One region of the Lysinibacillus sp. GbtcB16 genome, then DNA from elsewhere that is predicted to be linked to it. Evidence: predicted binding sites of a transcription regulator. Region 1 holds the regulator's gene; the other holds the start of a gene.
The links. The regulator LexA, encoded in region 1, represses DNA repair genes until DNA is damaged. The targets are predictions, from matches to a motif close to CGAACATATGTTCG.
Positions count from the first base shown of each region.

Region 2: the regulator LexA is predicted to act here: its motif matches at 1,787-1,800, upstream of KVT27_RS10550 (YolD-like family protein).

Region 1 covers NZ_JAGXJV010000001.1:610,112-613,314, reverse strand. The annotation lists gene KVT27_RS02985 (YneB family resolvase-like protein) at 1-550, opposite strand, end outside; gene yneA (cell division suppressor protein YneA) at 547-861, opposite strand; gene lexA (transcriptional repressor LexA) at 1,028-1,645, shown strand; gene KVT27_RS02970 (gamma-glutamyl-gamma-aminobutyrate hydrolase family protein) at 1,750-2,472, opposite strand; gene KVT27_RS02965 (prepilin peptidase) at 2,507-3,203, opposite strand, start outside.
Region 2 covers NZ_JAGXJV010000001.1:2,059,102-2,062,304, forward strand. The annotation lists gene KVT27_RS10535 (YjcZ family sporulation protein) at 1-83, shown strand, start outside; gene KVT27_RS10540 (hypothetical protein) at 366-644, shown strand; gene KVT27_RS10545 (GNAT family N-acetyltransferase) at 737-1,213, shown strand; gene KVT27_RS10550 (YolD-like family protein) at 1,317-1,658, opposite strand; gene KVT27_RS10555 (cupin domain-containing protein) at 1,911-2,627, shown strand; gene KVT27_RS10560 (DUF3231 family protein) at 2,735-3,203, shown strand, end outside.

The DNA.
Region 1 (3,203 bases):
GATTACGTAGCTTCACAATTTCATCAACAGGCAGTTCTTTCCGCTCCTGACCATGTGGATTGCCACGATTGGATAGATTATTTTCAGGGCGATAGCCATTTTCCACAGCACGACGCATACCTCTGCGAATTTTTGCATTATGGATTCTACGTTGATATTCTTCTACAATTGCTAAAATCTCTAGTAGCATCGTATCCATTTCGTTTAACTGGACTGGTCCTGCATCACGCATCGAATAAACATCTGTTGCTGATTTTTGTAATAGATGCAATACTGCCATTCTTGCATTTCCACGACCTAAACGAGTTTCATCTTGTACAAAAAGAGCTTTTATTTCCTTCTCTTTTATAAAATCAAGCATTTCCAGTAAGCCTTCGCGTTCAACATCATAACCGCTATGCTTATCTTTAAAAACACCCTTTACTTCATAGCCTTGCTCTTTAGCATAGCGCACTAATTCTTCTTGTTGGCGCTCTAATGAGGAGCTTTGCGTTTCTTTTTCAGTACTTACTCGGCAATAGACAACAGCCGTCATTTGATTATTTTTCATTGTTCGTTTCTCGCAATTTCAATAGTTTTGATGGGACTGGCTTGATCACTCAAAACTGGAATGACTAGAGATTTACCTGCCACGATTTTAATGTCTGCTAACTCATTTTCTGATTTGACAAGCTTAATCCAATCTTCTTTACTCATTTTACCACGGTATTGTTCTGCTAACGACCACAAGCTATCCCCATGTTCGATTTGAATTTCAGCGTAATTAACATCCCCCGGATCAGTGATGTAAAGGTAACTTGCGAAGAGTAAGCAAGCACCTAATAATATAGTGATATGTGTATTTTTCTTTAACCATGTCATCATTATAACCTCATTTCTAGAATGTTTGTTCGGAATGTATGTTCTCATAATAAAGCGAACAAACGTTTTTGTCAAACACTTTTCGAACCTATGTTTGCATACGTGTTCGCATTCTGTTATACTATCAAATAAGAAGATTGATATTAGAAAAAAGAGGTGAGCAATCATGAAAAAAGTATCGAAAAGACAAGAGGACATATTAGCGTTCATTAAAGACGAGGTACGAGCTAAAGGGTATCCGCCATCAGTCCGTGAAATCGGGGAAGCTGTTGGACTTGCTTCAAGTTCAACTGTTCATGGTCATTTGGCTCGATTAGAACAAAAGGGTTTTATTCGTCGAGATCCAACAAAGCCACGTGCTATTGAAATTCTTGAGCCTGAGGAATCTATCCAAAAGCAACATGTCATCCATGTACCACTTGTAGGGAAGGTGACAGCAGGTTCTCCTATTACAGCTATCGAAAATATTGAAGAGTATTTCCCACTGCCAGATACATATGGCACGAGTGAGGATCAGTTATTCATGCTAGAAATTATGGGTGAATCGATGATTGAAGCGGGAATTTTAGATGGTGACTTAGTGATCGTAAAGCAAAAGTCAACAGCCATTAACGGAGACATTGTTGTAGCCATGACAGCTGAGGATGAAGCTACTGTAAAACGCTTCTTTAAGGAAAAAAACCATTTCCGCTTACAGCCTGAAAATTCTTCAATGGAACCGATTATCGTCGATCAAGTATCAATTTTGGGACAAGTTGTTGGTCTTTATCGCCGTGTACATTAATTAAATGAGGGTTTGAGGATTGTGTTCCTTCACTGAGCATATATCCTCTTTTTTACGCAAAAAAAGAATCCACAAACTATTGGATTCTTTTTACAATGACCTCTCTATGCCTCTTTTTTAAATTTCAAACTTGCTTCAACAAACGCTGCAAATAACTTTTGTGCATGCTGATCTCCCGCTATAGCCAATTCCTCTGGGTGCCACTGCACAGCCAAACAGAATGGTAATTCCTCGTGCACCACTGCTTCAATAATGCCATCACTTGATTTCGCCGCTACTTTTAAATTCTCCGCTAGTACATTCACTGACTGATGATGAAAAGAATTGACGGCAATTTTCTCTTGTTCCAGAATAGTCGCTAATAAATTCTCCGCAATAATTTGTACATAATGCGTTGCTACTGACCTACCAGCTTGTTGCATATGTTTGATTAGCTTCGTACTATAATGGTCACTATCAATGTCCTGATATAACGTCCCACCTAATGCAACATTTAATATTTGGATACCCCGACAAATGCCGAAAATAGGCATTTTCCGTACAAATGCAGCCTCAATTAATGCTAATTCCACGGCATCTCTAGCTGGATGAATTTTACCTAGCTTTGGTGAAGGCTCCGCTCCAAATAGGAAAGGATGTACATCATAGCCTCCAGAGAGCAATAAGCCATCTGTAAGGGCTAAAATTTGAGCAGCATCTTCCTCCACACCTAACGGAATAATAAGGGGGATACCGCCCGCCTCAATAACACTTTTGCTGTAAGCAGCATTTAAATGAGCTGATAAATCATCTTCTACAAAAGCTGTAATTCCAATAATCGGCTTCACTTGATTCCCCTCCACAGAATTGAAGATTAAACACTTACCAATAACCTAAATACCAATTGATGAACGAATCTCCGTAGAAATAAACAATCGTAGCGGCTAATGCAATAGATGGACCAAAGGGAATAGGTGTTTGTCTTCCTTGTTTACGCTTTAATAAGACAACTATTCCGATTATCATACCAATGAAAGCGGCAAAAAATAAAGTCAACAGCGTATGAATAGTGCCGAGAACGAGACCAATTAAAAAGAAGAATTTAATATCTCCCCCTCCCATTCCACCTTTCGATAAAACCGCAATACTGTATAATATGCCAAAACCAACGAGTGCACCCACTAGGCTGTCCCACCAAGGTGTTAAAGGTGACAGTACACGTCCTATGACCAAAAAAGGCAAAAAGAATAATAGAATCTTATCTGGAATTAACAGATAGGTAAAATCTGAAACAACTATAATGACTAACAATGAGATAAACGATAAAGCTACTATAAATTCTAAGCTCCAGTTTAGCTCCAAATAAGCAAAGGCAAATAATCCCCCAGTTAACAATTCTATCGCTGGATATAACCAAGAAATTTTAAAACCACAGCCTCGACATGTTCCTCTTAAAAACAGATAAGACAATACTGGCACTAAATCAAGAGCCGTCAATTGTCTCTGACAGCTCGTACAATGGGAGGAGGGATATACAAGAGACTCCTTCCGCGGCACACGTAAGCCAACTACATTATAA
Region 2 (3,203 bases), 1.4 Mb from region 1:
GCAGTGGTAACAGTTCAACTTTCGTGCTCATCGTTGTTCTATTCATTCTTCTCATGATTGTTGGTGCAAGCTTCATTTGCTAATGGTCATATGAAGGCTTTAACTTCTGTTTATTTTTATTCCCCCTTCCCCAATTCTAACCTGTTATGAGATAATAAAATATATTTCTTACACCATAGAAGATAGATAACTATCTCCAAATGATAACTTAACATAATAATAGTATTGTAAAGTTCTTTCTACTTTACATGACACTCCTTTATTGGTTCTAGGGGTCACTTTCATCCAAGTGGCCTCTTTTTGCATCCTTTTACTCTATTATAGAATTTCTAGAACTATCGTTTTAGTAGAGAGGAGGAAAACAAATGGGCATTAATTTAAATTTTTGGTCCTTTATTTTATCTTTAGGTTGCATCCTATTATTTTTTCTGTCCGGTTCCTTAAAAGACTTTTTTGTCACCTATGTCCACCTTCACCCATTGACACTAACATTGCTATTGTCAATCGTATGCTTCTACCTATGTGTTGTCGGAATGAAAGATGTCAGGAATTTAGCGACCTTGCTGAGGGGTATTGTGACAATGGCTTTAACACTGATTCTAATTGTGAGTATTTCTTTTATTTTATTTTTTGGTAATTTATAAAGCAAAAGAACGCCAGCTTGCCTGATTATTAAACAAGCCTTCTTGACGAACGTTTGTTCTGCATATACAATAATAAAAAAGGAGGCTTGTTTATGCAAGACACAATTAACATTGAATTAGTACATTTTTCAGAAGACTATGCAGACCAGTTAAATGAGTTTGAACTGCCCGTAGAACAGCACCAATTTACTGCCTTACCAAAAGAGATTACTATCGAAAAAGTGGGACAGTACCCTATTGTGATTTTAAGTAATAAAATACCTGTTGGTTTTTTCGTACTTCATACAACTGAAAGAGTACAGGAATATTCTAGCAATCCACAGGCGATGTTACTTACCGCTTTATCTATGGATCATAAACAGCAAGGTAAGGGTTATGCAAAAAAAGCAATGCTTTTACTGGCTGACTTTGTCAAGCATGAATTTAAAGAATTTAACGAAGTAGTGTTAGTGGTAAATCACAAAAACATTGCTGCGCAGAATTTGTATCTCAATGTAGGTTTTGAAGATAATGGTGAAAGACGAATGGGACCAATTGGTGAGCAAATAGTGATGCAATTGCACCTTTAAGGAGACAGTCACTCATTTTCGATGTTCAAATGAGTGACTTTGTCATCCGCTGTCATTCGTACCCTTCATTATTAGGCACTAAATTCACCCTCTCGATTTTGCATTAAATACCACTATTGCCATCCACCTCAATATAGCCAGCATAAATATACTTCATTGCAATATGTTTCGTTGTTGTAATCGTTTCTAGCAATAGTTCCATCTCATTCATCTCTTTAATAATGCCACCATATTGCACAAAATTAGCCTCTTCCCAAATAGTTAACATAATATAGTTACGGCCTATTAATGCACGTGTGATGGTTTGCTGTAATTCCTCCAGTTCCCATTCTGCACGTTCCCGTGGTGGTTCTGTCAGTACCTCTTGCTTCCACTTTTTCAAAAGCAGTAAATGCTCTGGAAGCATCATCGATGTCCATTTCATAGCTCCTCGATCTTTCATCATCTTGTCTCACCCTTTCAGCTTAGTTATGGGGGACGTTTGCGAGAAAATTTCAACATTGACAGTCATGTCTGCTTTGCTAAGACTTCCACGCCGTCCCTAAAACAAAACATATGTTCTATTTTATTATACGCACATACGTTCTTTAATAGGAGTGGTAATTTAATACAATTCCTCTAGTCCAAGCTTGCTAAGAGTTCTAAACGAACGCTAGGCATTTGTATAAGTCTATAAACATTTCAATCATAATCTGTGATGATGATGAATATCACAATTTTAGTGAGAAAGGATGTAAGTATTAACACAAATGTCGATTATACATCGCCTTCTGCAGAGTTCAAATTTGATGTCAACAAAAGTACGCTTTTTAAAAAAGATGCACGAAATTACATTAATATCCTTGGCGTAGAACAATTAAATACATTAGAAAATACATCTTTACTGGATATTTTTTTAAGTAAAGACAATGTCATTGAGCCACACTATCACCAAAATGCAGCTGAGCTTGTCTATTGTATTTCTGGTGCAGCAACGGTTTCCCTATTAAATCCCTTTACAAAAAAACTTCAAAACTACCCGATTAAGCCTGGGCAAGTAGCCAATATCCCACAAGGCTGGTGGCATTATGAGATTGCCACAGAAGATAACACCCATTTACTTGCTATCTTTGACGCTCCAACACCAGAGGTAATTTTAGGCTCCGATATATTGAAATTTACACCTGCCAATATTATGGCGCATACCTATTGTTTAGATGAGGAACAATGGAAGAAAACCATTGCACCGATTGTTCCATCTACTTATATTGGGCCACCAAAAGGCTGTAATCGAGTGGAATCGGCAACCGATAATTCTTCATGCAAGCACAAGAAGCCATCCATGAAACCATGTCCATACCCAACCCCATACCCATATCCATATCCATACCATTACCCTTCCCCAAATATGTATCCGTATGGCACCTATTATTAAAATGCCACTTGTATTAAACTTTTATTGTAAAAGATGAATAGAATGTCATAAACTGTTCCATCCTAATCTTAGATAAATACTAGGAGTTAGGAAGTGTCACAATAACGATGATAAATGACAAACTAGCATCATTACAATTTAAGGAGATGTTTAGGCTTTGGTCGCAGCTCGGTGTCAATCAAAGCTATATTGCTTCAAGCCATGCCTTTTTTAACCATACCCGAGATAAAAAATTAAAGATTATGATTTTGGAATTCATTCAATGTTTAAAAGAGGAAAATAAACAGCTGACATTATTATTAAAGGAAAATGGGGTTCTTGCCCCCACTGCAACTATGGCCTACAGTAAAATGAAAATGACGGATATACGTGGAAAATCCATCATTAATGATAGTGAAATTAGTGCCATTTTATCTATGAATATTGCTTCCTCCTTACTTGCTGTAAGCCAAGCATTGGAACTGTCAGTAAAGAAAAAGCATCTTGCCAAATATGGGGAACTCCATATGCGCTATGCTATACTTGGGTCTAAATTGATTGAACTGAGTAAAATTAAAGGCTGGCTTCTAGCACCAG